One region of the Nocardia sp. GCM10030253 genome, then DNA from elsewhere that is predicted to be linked to it. Evidence: riboswitches for the same ligand, from Rfam matches in the RefSeq annotation. Region 1 holds a riboswitch; the other holds the start of a gene.
The links. A riboswitch is a leader RNA that binds a small molecule or an ion and turns the genes downstream of it on or off. The one in region 1 is predicted to bind glycine.
Positions count from the first base shown of each region.

Region 2: linked by a shared signal. The riboswitch ahead of glyA (serine hydroxymethyltransferase) and the one ahead of gcvP (aminomethyl-transferring glycine dehydrogenase) in region 1 are both predicted to bind glycine.

Region 1 is NZ_JBHTDL010000007.1:351,708-357,969, forward strand. Features, by position in the region: gene ACFQZZ_RS17645 (VWA domain-containing protein) at 1-508, shown strand, start outside; gene gcvP (aminomethyl-transferring glycine dehydrogenase) at 768-3,578, opposite strand; glycine riboswitch at 3,733-3,833, opposite strand; partial or broken gene ACFQZZ_RS17655 (MerR family transcriptional regulator) at 3,964-4,515, opposite strand; gene ACFQZZ_RS17660 (bifunctional nuclease family protein) at 4,729-5,202, opposite strand; gene ACFQZZ_RS17665 (MerR family transcriptional regulator) at 5,455-6,262, opposite strand, start outside.
Region 2 is NZ_JBHTDL010000016.1:158,704-164,965, forward strand. Features, by position in the region: gene ACFQZZ_RS32755 (putative nucleotidyltransferase substrate binding domain-containing protein) at 44-1,819, shown strand; gene ACFQZZ_RS32760 (IclR family transcriptional regulator) at 1,833-2,618, shown strand; glycine riboswitch at 2,926-3,035, shown strand; gene glyA (serine hydroxymethyltransferase) at 3,071-4,366, shown strand; gene ACFQZZ_RS32770 (L-serine ammonia-lyase) at 4,363-5,730, shown strand.

The DNA of each region.
Region 1 (6,262 bases):
TGCCGCCCTTCGCTCGACCATGAACGTGATGCCGCCGGACTTCGGTCTCGGCGTGTGGACCTTCGGCAAGAACCTCGACGGCACCACCCCCTACCAGGTCCAAACAGTGACCGCGCCGCTGACCGACGACCAACGCACCGCACTCACCACCGCGCTGAACACCGTGCGCCCCGACGAATCCCGCACCGACCAGGCTTACCCGTCCCTGCTGGCCGCCTACCGCGCCGCGGCAACGGGATACACCGCGGGCCGCACCAATTCGGTTCTCCTCATCACCGACGGCCCCGACGACGACTCGACGGTCACCGGCGCCAAGCTGCTCGCCGACCTCACCGCCGCCACCGACAAGTCGCGCCCGGTCCGCATCGACGTCATCGTCCTAGCGGGCAACGGCACCGAAACCCTCCGAACCGCCGCGCAAAGCACCGGCGGCACCTACACCCGTCTCGCCAGCTCCGACGACATCAGCTTCGGCACCGCGATGGTCCACGCCCTCACCACCCCCTGAACCGGCGCGGCCGGAGACCCCCGCGTATCGCAGGGCATCGTCGGCCCGTCCAGGAGGATCGCCCACTTCCGTTTGCGGCGCAACTTCGCTCCGCAATGGCGACACCGAGCGAACGACCGCGACCGTCGTCCACTCCACACCGGCCAGCTCAGCGGCCTCCGGGACGTCGTCCGCGGTCGCGGCAGATACCGCAACGATTCGATCGACCACGACCGAGAGGCCCCATTCGGCTGCGGTACAGCGAGGGTGGTACCGCGAGTCAGTCGGCGTAGGCCTCGAGGGGCGGGCAGGAGCAGACCAGGTTGCGGTCGCCATAGGCGCCGTCGATGCGGCGGACCGAAGGCCAGACCTTGCCGCGGTCGGGGGTCAGGCCGTGCGGGAATACGGCGATTTCGCGGCTGTAGGGGTGGTTCCATTCACCGACGAGGCAGGCCGCGGTGTGGGGTGCGCCGCGCAATGGGTTGTCCTCCACCGGCCATACGCCTGCGGCGACCTTGTTGATTTCGTCGCGGATCGAGGTCATCGCGAGGATGAACTCGTCGAGTTCGGCCAGGTTTTCGCTTTCGGTGGGTTCCACCATCAACGTGCCCGCTACCGGAAAGCTCATGGTCGGGGCATGGAAACCGTAGTCCGCCAGGCGCTTTGCGACATCGTCCACGGTGACACCGGTCTGCTTGGTGATCTCCCGCAGATCCAGGATGCACTCGTGTGCCACCATGCCGTGCTCGCCGGTGTAGAGCACCGGGAAGTGCTCGTCGAGGCGCCGGGCGATGTAGTTGGCCGAGGCGATCGCCGTCAGCGTCGCCTTGCGCAGGCCGTCGGCCCCCATCATCCGGATGTAGGCCCAGGTGATCGGCAGGATCGAGGCCGAACCGTACTCGGCCGCTGACACCGCGTGCGAACCGGGTTCGAGCGGATCGCCCGGCAGGTACGGGGCCAGGTGCGAGCGCACCGCGACCGGGCCGACACCCGGACCGCCGCCACCGTGCGGGATGCAGAAGGTCTTGTGCAGGTTGAGGTGACTCACGTCGCCACCGAAGCGGCCCGGACGGGCAAGTCCGACAAGCGCATTCAGGTTCGCGCCGTCGACGTACACCTGACCGCCGGCATCGTGCACCAGTGCGCACAGCTCGGCGACCTCATGCTCGTACACGCCGTGCGTGGACGGGTAGGTGATCATGATGCAGGCCAGCCGGTCGGCGTGGTCGGCGATCTTGGCGCGCAGGTCGTCCAGGTCGACGTCACCGTTGTCGCGGCACTTCACCATCTCCACACGCAGCCCGGCCATGGCGGCGGACGCCGCGTTGGTGCCGTGGGCGCTGGACGGAATCAGGCACGTATCCCGGTGCGTGTCACCGCGATCCAGATGGTATCGCCGGATGGCGAGCAGCCCGGCGTACTCGCCCTGACTACCGGCGTTCGGCTGCAGGCTCACCGAGTCGTATCCGGTGATCGCCGACAGCCAGCTCTCCAGATCGTGGATCACCCGCAACAGGCCCGGCGCATCCTCGACCGGCGCATACGGATGCACCCTGGCGAAGCCCGGCCAGGTGATCGCCTCCATCTCGGCGGTCGCGTTCAGCTTCATGGTGCAGGAACCGAGCGGAATCATGCTGCGGTCCAAGGCAATATCCTTGTCCGACAGCCGCCGCAGGTATCGCAGCATCGCAGTCTCGGTGTGGTAGCTGGTGAACGCCGGGTGCATCAGGTATTCGGAGGCACGGGTCTCGATCGACCCGCTCGCGGACGCGGGCGCGGATGCCTCGGAAGACAGTGCGGTGCCGAAGGATTCGAGCACGGCGGCGACATGCGCCTGGGTGGTGGCTTCGTCGCAGGCGATACCGACGTGATCGGCGTCTACCAGCCGCAAGTTGATGCCACGCGACTTCGCCTTCGCCACAACGGCTTCCGCACCGCCGGGCACCTGCACCAGCACGGTGTCGAAGAAGCTGTCGTGCACAACCGCGCCGTCGAGTCCGGCGGCGATGGCCCGCGCGTGTCCGTGCACCCGTCGCGCGATCTCCCGCAGCCCATCGGGACCGTGGTAGCTGGCGTACATCGCAGCCAGGATGGCCAGCAGCACCTGGGCGGTACAGATATTGGAGGTCGCCTTCTCACGGCGAATGTGCTGCTCGCGGGTCTGCAGTGCGAGCCGGTAGGCGACCGAGCCGTCGGCATCCACCGATACGCCGACCAGTCGGCCCGGCAACTGCCGCGCATGCTTGGAGTGGACGGACAGATATCCGGCGTGCGGTCCGCCGAAGCCCATCGGCACACCGAACCGCTGCGTGGTGCCGAAACACGCGTCGGCGCCCAGTTCCCCCGGCGGCGTGATCAGTGTCAGCGCAAGCAGATCCGCACCGACGGCAACCAGCGCACCGCGCTCGTGGGCCGCCTCGATGAGCGGCGCCCAGTCCACCACGCGCCCCGAGGCGCCCGGAATCTGGACCAGCACACCGAAGAACTCGCCGTCTGGCAGTCCGAGAGACAGGTCGGTCTCGACGATTTCGATGCCGAGCGGCTCGGCCCGGGTGTAGAGCACGGTCTTGGTCTGCGGAAACAGGTCGGTGTCGATGAGCAGCCGCTCGGACTTCGAACGACCGGCTCTGCGCAACAGCGTCATCGCCTCGGCGGCCGCGGTGGCCTCGTCGAGCATGGAGGAGTTGGCGACCTCCATTCCGGTCAGGTCCGACACCATGGTCTGGAAGTTGAGCAGCGCTTCGAGGCGGCCCTGGCTGATCTCCGGCTGGTAGGGCGTGTAGGCGGTGTACCAGGCAGGGTTTTCCAGCAGGCTGCGCACCAGCACGGGCGGGGTCAACGTGTCGTAGTAGCCGAGGCCGATCATCGAGGTCGCGACGGTGTTCGAATGGGCCAGCTCGGCCAGCTCGGTGAGCACCTCATGCTCGGTGGCCGCAGGCGGGAGGATGTCGAGGCCGGAGCCGTCGAGGATGCTCGCGGGCAACGCGGCGGTCGCGAGCTCGTCCAGCGAACCGACGCCGACGACGTCCAGGATCCGGGCGAGTTCGTCCCGGTCGGGTCCGATATGGCGGTCGGCGAATGATCGAGTCACGGCAGCTCCAAGGTCGGGCGGGTCGACCACGCGGTCGACGGGTACCAGCCCTCCCCCTCTGTCGTGGAGCCTGAGAGATTCGGGGTGCGACCCCTTTCCCCATGGGCGGGCGACCGTGCGCTGTCTGCAGCGGTCACCACTTTCCAGAGGCGTCGAAGCCCGTACGGTCCCTGTTGCCTGAGAGATTGACGGGGAGGTGCTGCTCCTTCGGCGCCCGGGCTCTTATGAAGACCGGGACTCTCCCGCACGGCGGCGACGCACCGCTAGTTTATGCCGCGCGCGCAACGAACCGCGCCACTGGACCCCGAATGGACGTGTCGTCCTCGTCACGTCGGCCCTGCAGAAAGTGCCCGCCGTATGCGGCGGGCACTCCACCACGAAATTTCTAGCCGGTCTTCTGGTTCATTCGCGCCTTGCGACGGAACGACAGTTCATCCTCGGGACGCTCGCTCGCGCTGCCGCTGACGGCCCGCTCGGCTGGGAAGTTGGCGATCGCGCCGGTCAACTCGCGCATTGCACCGCTCACCGCGATGCCGAAAACGCCCTGCCCACCCTGCAGTAAATCAACTACCTCCTCAGCCGAGGTGCATTCGTACACCGAGGTGCCATCGGAGAACAGGGTGATGCCTGCCAGGTCCGCTACGCCGCGGCTGCGCAGATGATCGACCGCGATGCGGATGTTCTGCAGCGAGATCCCCGCGTCCAATAGTCGCTTCACGATCTTCAGGACCAGGATGTCTTTGAACGAATACAGCCGCTGACTGCCAGAGCCCGCGGCACTACGGATAGACGGCACGACTAAACCGGTGCGCGCCCAGTAGTCGAGCTGCCGGTAGGTGATCCCGGCCACCTGGCATGCGCTGGGGACGCGGTAGCCGACGAGATCGTCAGGTACCGAGTCGTCCGGGAACAGGCCTGGCTGTACCACTCCCTGCGATTGCTCTGCCACTGACCACTCCCTTGCTTCGCCGCCGCCTTGGCCTCATCAATGACCGGCTCCGTTGACCACATACACCCAGTCAGAACGGACGTGGCCCAACTATCGAGATTACTCCCCCTGATTGTCACGGGAGCGGCATCGTCCGACCAAACGCGACGCGCGGTAAGAGTCTAGACCTGTACTCGAGGTCTAGAAAAAAGTTCAAATCCCTCAGCTGTCAGTCGCTTTGAAGTCGTCCGGCGAAACCGATTCGAGGAACTCCTTGAACTTCTCGACCTCGTCTTCACGCTCGTCCGGCATGACCAATCCGGCTTCCTCGAGGACGGGTTCCTCGGCATAGATCGGGCAACCGACCCGCAAGGCGATCGCTACCGAATCCGAGGGCCGCGCGGAGATCCGTAGATCGTTCTCGAATACCAGATCCGCGTAGAAGGTGCCCTCCTGCAGATCGACGATCCGGACTTCCTTGAGGGTGTGCCCGAGGTCGGTGATCAGGATCTTGATCAGATCGTGGGTCAGTGGACGGATCGGGGTCACCCCTTCCTGCTCGAGCACGATCGCAGTCGCCTCGGCCTGTCCGATCCAGATCGGTAGATACCGATCACCCGACGCCTCGCGGAGCAACAGCACGGGCTGGTTCTGTGGCTGCTCGACACGGATGCCGATCACGCGCATTTCACTCATGCCTTGGCCTCGCTAACGCTCAGCTCCGGCATGCGCGAAGCACACTGTGACATGATTCGCTCGCTGCGCTCACTCATCGCACTGCCTCCCAATACTTCGCCGGCCACCCGGCATGAACTACCGCAGAGCTCGCCGTACCACCGAGTCTAAGCGAACGGGGAGGTGTCCAGCGATCCGTGTGCACAGCCGAAATCTGCGTGTTGTCGGAGTGGAACCCGCTCGCGCGGCGACGAGGAACCCCGCGCCGAAGACTCAGCCGCCGAGCGAGTTCCGAACCGATGCTTTTACCAGACAGGTGTGCAGGGTCAACGACAGCGCCGCGAGCTCGCGCACCGTCTCTTCCGCGCGAGCGCGGGCGCCCGCATCGCGACTCTTGGCGATCGGGGCCGCTATCTGGGCGACCAGTGCCGCCTCCCGGTCCGCGGCAAGCTTGAAGGCACGTAAATGCCGTGCCTCCAGTCCGAATTCCGCCATCGCTTTTGCGGTCCGCGCAAGCGTCACCGCCTCGGCGTCGAAGAATCCCGCGGCGCCGGGGGTGATCAGGTTCGCCCGGATCAGGTCGGTCAAGAACTTCTCGTCGATGTCGGCCTGCGTGAGCAGATCGGCACGGGTGAGCCGTATTTCATGATCGAATCGCAGCTCGTCCGGCGAGACCTCACCCGGCACGACGCCGAGCCTGCGCGGCGCGCTGACGCTCGCGCCGCGCGCGGACTGACCATTGTCGGATGGTGTGGCGAGCTCGTTGTCACGCACGGAGTGCGCCCGGGCGCGGGCTTCCCGCACACCGAGCGTCGCCGCACCGCTGTCGATCGCTTCGAGCTGTTCCTTGATCACCTTCAACGGCAGGTACTGGTCGCGTTGCGCGGTCAGCACAAACCTGAGCCGTTCACAGTCGGCGATCGAGAATCTGCGGTATCCGGACGGAGTGCGCTCCGGCCGGATCAGACCCTCGGCCTCGAGGAAACGGATCTTCGAGATGGTGATGTCCGGAAAGTCCGGCCGCAGCAAGTCCAGCACGGAGCCGATCGACATGCCTCCGCGCGCCCACTGCGCCGCGCCC
Region 2 (6,262 bases), on a different contig from region 1:
TGAGCTAGCGGCATTTCTCGCCGACCACGCGCCGTTCCAGTCGATGACGCCGCCCGAGCTCGATCAGCTCGCGGCGGCTTCTTCGCTGCACGAGTTCGCGGCGGGCGCGGTGATCATGGACTACTCGGCCCAGGTGCCCGACGACATCTGGATGCTGTGGACCGGCGGCGTCACACTGCAGGGCAGCGGCGACGGCGTACCGATCGATACCGTCGAGCCCGGCGGAATTTTCGGCTACGTTCCGCTGCTCACCGGCGGCAGCGCCGACTTCGTCGCGCGGGCGGCCGAACCGAGTCTGCTGATCCGGCTGCCTGGAGCCTTGGTACGGGCCCAGTTCGCCCAACCCGCCGGTCTCGCCTTCCTCGCGACCTCGGCGTGGAAGACTGGATCCGGCAATCGAACTCCGACTGCACCGGTACTCGGCAGCCGACCGGTCGGCGAACTCGTCTCCGGCACCGCGGTTTTCGTCACGCCGGACACCAGCGTGCGCGACGCCGTCGTGCGGATGACCGAGCAGCGCGTCTCCTATGTGCTGATCCGGTTGCCGCGGGGCGAATTCGGCATCTTCACCGACCGTGATCTGCGTACCAGGGTGGTGGCGGCCGGGCTGCCGGTCGAGGTGCCGATCTCCCGCGTGATGAGCGCTCCGGCCCGCCGGGTAACCGCGGACCTGACCGCCGAGACCGTGCTGATGGAGATGCTCGAATGCGGGCTGCGGCATATGCCGGTGCTGTCCAGGCGGGGCGAGGTGCTCGGCGTGCTCGAGGACGCGGACCTGCTCGCGGCCTCGGCCAGGCAGAGTTTCGTGCTGCGCCGTTCGATCGCCGCGGCCGCGGACGCGACCCAGTTGCAGCGGGCCGCGCGCGAGATCACCGGTACTGTCGTCGACCTGTTTCGTAATGGCACCAAGGCGTCGGCGACCAGCGGCATCCTGTCCGTCGTTATCGACTCCGTGGTCCGCAAGGCGCTCGAGTTGGCGCTGGCCGAGATCGACGAGGCGCCGAGTGACGGGTTCGCGTGGTTGACGCTCGGCAGTATCGCCCGACGCGAGGCGATGCCGTCTTCGGATGTGGACAGCGCACTGTCTTGGACCGACGAATTATCCTCGGCCAGTGGGCAACTCCGTGCCGTCGCCACGCGGGTGCACAGCATCCTCGACGCCTGCGGGTTGCCCGCCGACAGCAATGGCGCGATCGCCGCGAAGCCGAAGTTCTCCCGGTCCCGCTCGCAGTGGGCGACGGCAGCCGAGGGCTGGCTGGATGATCCGCTGCAGGATCGGGGACTGATCCTGTCCTCGCTGCTCATCGACGGGCGCGTGGTGTGGGGCGAGGAAGCGCTGCACACGGTGCCCGCCGCATTCCGGAGGATGCGCGACGAACACCCGAACGCGCTACGCCTGCAGCTGCTGGACGCGTTGTCCGGGCGGGTGCGGACGCGCTCGCTGCGCGATGTGCTGTCCCGGCGCGGCGGGACGTTCGATCTGAAGAGCCATGCGCTGGCTCCTATCGTCAACCTCGCCAGGTGGGGCGGGCTGGTGGCGGGCGTGACCACGGCGTCGACCCCGGTGCGGTTGGCGGCCGCCGCGAATGCGGGTGCGCTCAGCGAGCGTGATGCCACCGTTCTCACCGAGGTCTTCGTCATGCTGCAGCGCATGCGGATGGTCCATCAGGTCGAACAGCTCTCCGCCGGTCACAGCCCAGGCGACATCATTACGATGTCCGAACTTTCGCCGCTCAATCGCAGCCTGCTCAACGATGCGCTGCGGGAGATCGCGGTGGTGCAGCGACGCGTCGGCAGCATGGGAGCGGCAACCACCTAGAATGGCGATCGAGATGGCAACTCGAGACGGCGAGGACAACGGGCGGACGGCTGCGGTGCAGTCCGTCGACCGAGCGCTGCTGGTCATGGAGATTATCGCCAAGCTGGGGCAGGCGGGCGTCACGGAGATCGCGGCCGAACTCGGTGTGCACAAATCTACCGTCTCGCGGCTGGTCGCCGTGCTGGAATCGCGCGGATACGTCGAGCAGCTCTCCGAGCGCGGCAAGTATCGGCTCGGCTTCTCCATCGTCCGGCTCGCCGGATCCACCAGTGCGCAGGTCGACCTCGTCGGGCAGAGCCAGGGCGCGTGCAACGAGCTCGCGATCGCCTCGGGTGAGACGACCAATCTCGCTGTCCTGGACGGCAATCGGGTCATCAATATCGTCGAGGCGATGGGGCCGGGCTCGATCGCGCTGCGGTCCTGGGTGGGGCAGAGCTGTCCGGCGCACGCCACCTCCAGTGGCAAGGTGCTGCTCGCGGGTCTCGCGCCGAGCGAGATGCGCAAGCGGGTGGGCGCCAAGCTCGAGGCGTTCACCGACAACACCCTCACCAAGGTCGCCGACCTCGCCGCCCAGCTCGTCGAGGTGCGCGAGAACGGCTGGGCCAGTGTGCGTGAGGAGCTCGAGATCGGGCTGAATGCCGTCGCCGCGCCGGTATACGACAGCAGCGGTACGGTCGTTGCGGCCCTGAGCGTTTCGGGCCCCGCATACCGTCTCGGCCCCGACCGTTTCGCTCACGCCGCCGACCTGGCCATCGCAAGCGCCGCGGGCATCAGTCAACGCCTCGGCTACCTCGACTGACCACCCCAGCGGCCCTCGCGAAAAACGGCCGCACCGTTTATCGGTACGGGCGCCACAAGTGCTGCGAACCCCGATAAATAGTACGGATTCACGGGAGGCGCGGGGGTTGGGGGTTTCGTGTTGACAAGGGGTGAGGGCGGCTCGATACTTGGTTGCGTATAGCGGGACTGTTGCGATTTGCGCAACTTGTTGCGTTATATGGAACTGAATAGTCGCCGTTGACGCGTAGCGGGAGATCTCCACGGATTCGTGGGGAGCCGAAGGAGCAAATCCTCCCGGGAATCTCTCAGGCCCAGTACCGCTGCGCACAGGCAACTCTGGAAAGCAGTGCGCACGCACTCGCCGACGGGGCAAACGCGCAGTGTCCGAATTAACACAGTGCGTGAAACTCTCAGGCCATTGGACAGAGCGGGAGGAGCCACCTACGCGCATGCGTCGACGAAAGGCTCCTCATGGCCGAACCTGTCACCTCCGTCCGATCCGAGCTCGACGCGCCGCTGCGCGAATTCGATCCGCGCGTCGCGGATTTGATCGATCGCGAAATCGACCGACAGCAACGCGGTCTGGAAATGATCGCCTCCGAAAACCACGCGCCGCTCGCGGTCATGCAGGCGCAGGGCTCGGTGCTCACCAACAAGTACGCCGAGGGCTATCCCGGCCGCCGCTACTACGGCGGGTGCGAGCACGTCGACGAGATCGAAACACTGGCGATCGACCGGCTGCGCGCGCTGTTCGGCGCCGAATACGTCAATGTCCAGCCGCATTCGGGTGCGCAGGCCAACGCCGCGGCGATGCACGCGGTGCTGCGGCCCGGCGATGGCATCCTCGGGCTGGCGCTGGACCACGGCGGACATCTCACCCACGGGATGAAGATCAATTTTTCTGGTCGGCTCTATGACGTTGCGGCCTACCACGTTCGGGCCGAGGACCATCTCGTCGACATGGACGAAGTGCGCAGGCTCGCGCACGAGCATCGCCCGAAGCTGATCGTGGCGGGCTGGTCCGCCTACCCACGGCACCTGGATTTCGCCGAATTCCGTCGGATCGCAGACGAAGTCGGCGCATATCTGATGGTGGATATGGCGCACTTCGCCGGTTCGGTCGCGGCGGGACTGCATCCCTCGCCCGTCCCGTACGCGCATATCGTCACCTCCACCACCCACAAAACCCTCGGCGGTCCACGTGGTGGATTCATCCTCGCCGTCGAGGAATTGGGCAAGAAGCTGGCCTCTGCGGTCTTTCCCGGACAGCAGGGCGGGCCGCTCGAGCATGTGATCGCGGCGAAGGCTGTCGCTTTCAAGATGGCGGCCGAACCGGCGTTCCGTGATCGCCAGGAGCGCACGCTCGCGGGTGCGCGGATCCTGGCCGACCGGCTGCTCGCCGAGGACTGCCGAGCGGCGGGGATCAGTGTGGTAAGCGGCGGTACCGACGTACACCTGGTACTGGTCGACCTGCGTGACTCCGAGCTCGACGGTCAGCAGGCGGAGGATCGGCTGGCCGAGATCGGAATCACGGTGAACCGCAACGCGGTTCCGTTCGACCCGCGACCGCCGATGGTGAGTTCCGGGCTACGGATCGGAACACCGGCGCTGGCCGCGCGTGGCTTCGACACCGAGGCGTTCATCGAGGTCGCCGATATCATCGCCGCCGCTTTGCGCGCGGCACAGCCGGTCGAAGAGTTGGGCATGCGGGTCGATGCGCTGGTGCGCCGGTTCCCGCTGTACCCCGGTCTGCGCGGTTCGGCATGACGGTCAGCATCTTCGACCTGTTCCGGGTCGGCATCGGGCCGTCGAGCTCGCACACGGTGGGGCCGATGCGCGCGGCCGACCGCTTCATCGAGTACCTCAAAACTGAGGGCCAGCTGCACAATACGGCCGCGATTCGAGTCGAGCTGTACGGATCGCTCGGCGCGACCGGGCGTGGACACGGCAGCATCGAGGCGATCGTCGCCGGGTTGTCCGGCGAGCGTCCGGAGACCGTCGATCCGGCGGTGGTGGTCGCCACCACGTCCGAAGCACGGGCCACCGGCACGTTGCGGCTCGGCGGGGTGCACCCGATCGTCTTCGCCGTCGACGACGACATCGAGCTGCTCTGGCGAATCCGGCCGGCCTTTCACAGCAACGGCATGATGTTCCGCGCGGCCGACGCCGGAGGACAGGTGCTCGTCGAGCGTCGGTTCTACTCCGTCGGCGGCGGTTTCGTGCTGGACGAAGCCGAGATCGACAGCCCCGCCGCGGCGACGACGGCGGTCCCGTACCCGTTCGGCTCGGCCGCGGATTTGCTCGCCCGCACCAGCGCTACCGGGCAGTCCATCAGCGACCTGATGTTGGCCAACGAAATGACCTGGCGCAGTCCGGATCGGATCCGGACCGACCTGCTCGAGATCTGGAAGGTCATGCAGGACTGCGTCCAGCGGGGGACGTCGACGGCGGGTGTGCTGCCGGGCGCACTCGCCGTTCGACGGCGTGCGGCAACGCTGCACGATCGCTTGAATGTCGAAGCCGACGACACCGACCCGCTCCGCGCGATGGAGTGGGTCACGCTGTTCGCCATGGCCGTCAACGAGGAGAACGCCGCGGGCGGACGCGTCGTCACTGCCCCGACGAATGGTGCCGCGGGCATCATTCCCGCTGTGCTGCACTATGTTCAGCGGTTCGTCACCGGTCCGAGCGACGACAGCGTCATCGATTTCCTGTTGACCGCGGGTGCGATCGGGCAGCTGATCAAGGAGAACGCGTCCATCTCCGGCGCCGAGGTCGGTTGCCAGGGCGAGGTCGGCGCGGCCTGTGCGATGGCGGCGGCCGGGCTCACCGCCGTGCTCGGCGGCACGCCCGAACAGATCGAGAACGCCGCCGAGATCGGCATCGAGCACAACCTAGGCCTCACCTGCGATCCGATCGGCGGGCTCGTGCAAATTCCGTGCATCGAACGCAACGGCGTCGCGGCGGTCAAGGCGATCACCGCGGCTCGCATGGCGATTCGCGGCGACGGCGTGCACCACGTGTCCCTCGACAAGGTCATCCAGACGATGCGTGCGACGGGTGCGGACATGCTGGACAAATACAAGGAGACCTCGCTCGGCGGCCTCGCGGTCGCCGTCGTGGACTGCTGAGCGCTGGATCCTGTCTCGAAAGTAGTCCCGCCACACCAGCCATCTTCGGTCGCGACAATCCCTACAACGTCACCACAGCCAGTCTTCATGTGGGAAGTCGACACCGCGTCCTCGAGTTGAAATCTCTACAACGTCACCACAGCCAGTCCTCACGCTGGAAGCTGTGTGCCTGCCTCCCCAGGTTGCGGAAGAGAAAGTCGGGTACCGCACACGACGTGCCCAGCACTGCCTTGATAACCACCCCAACGCAACCTGTTCTTCCTCACCGGGCCGAGTGGGGTGCGTTCCGGGAACGAACCCACCACGATGGCATCCCCGGAAGGTGCGCCTACCCGGGTATTACCGGGCAGTGCTGGGCGCGTCGGGTGCCGTACCCGGCTTACCTCCCGCAGTCGGGTGCGTGGTGTCGAGTTCCGGCGTGGTCATCTGGCTGTGGTGGCGTCTCGAGCAGTGATCCACCGGCCGTCAGACCACCTCACACCCCGTGTTAGGACCTCGCACCCCGTATACCGGGTGTCCGGTTGGGGCAGGG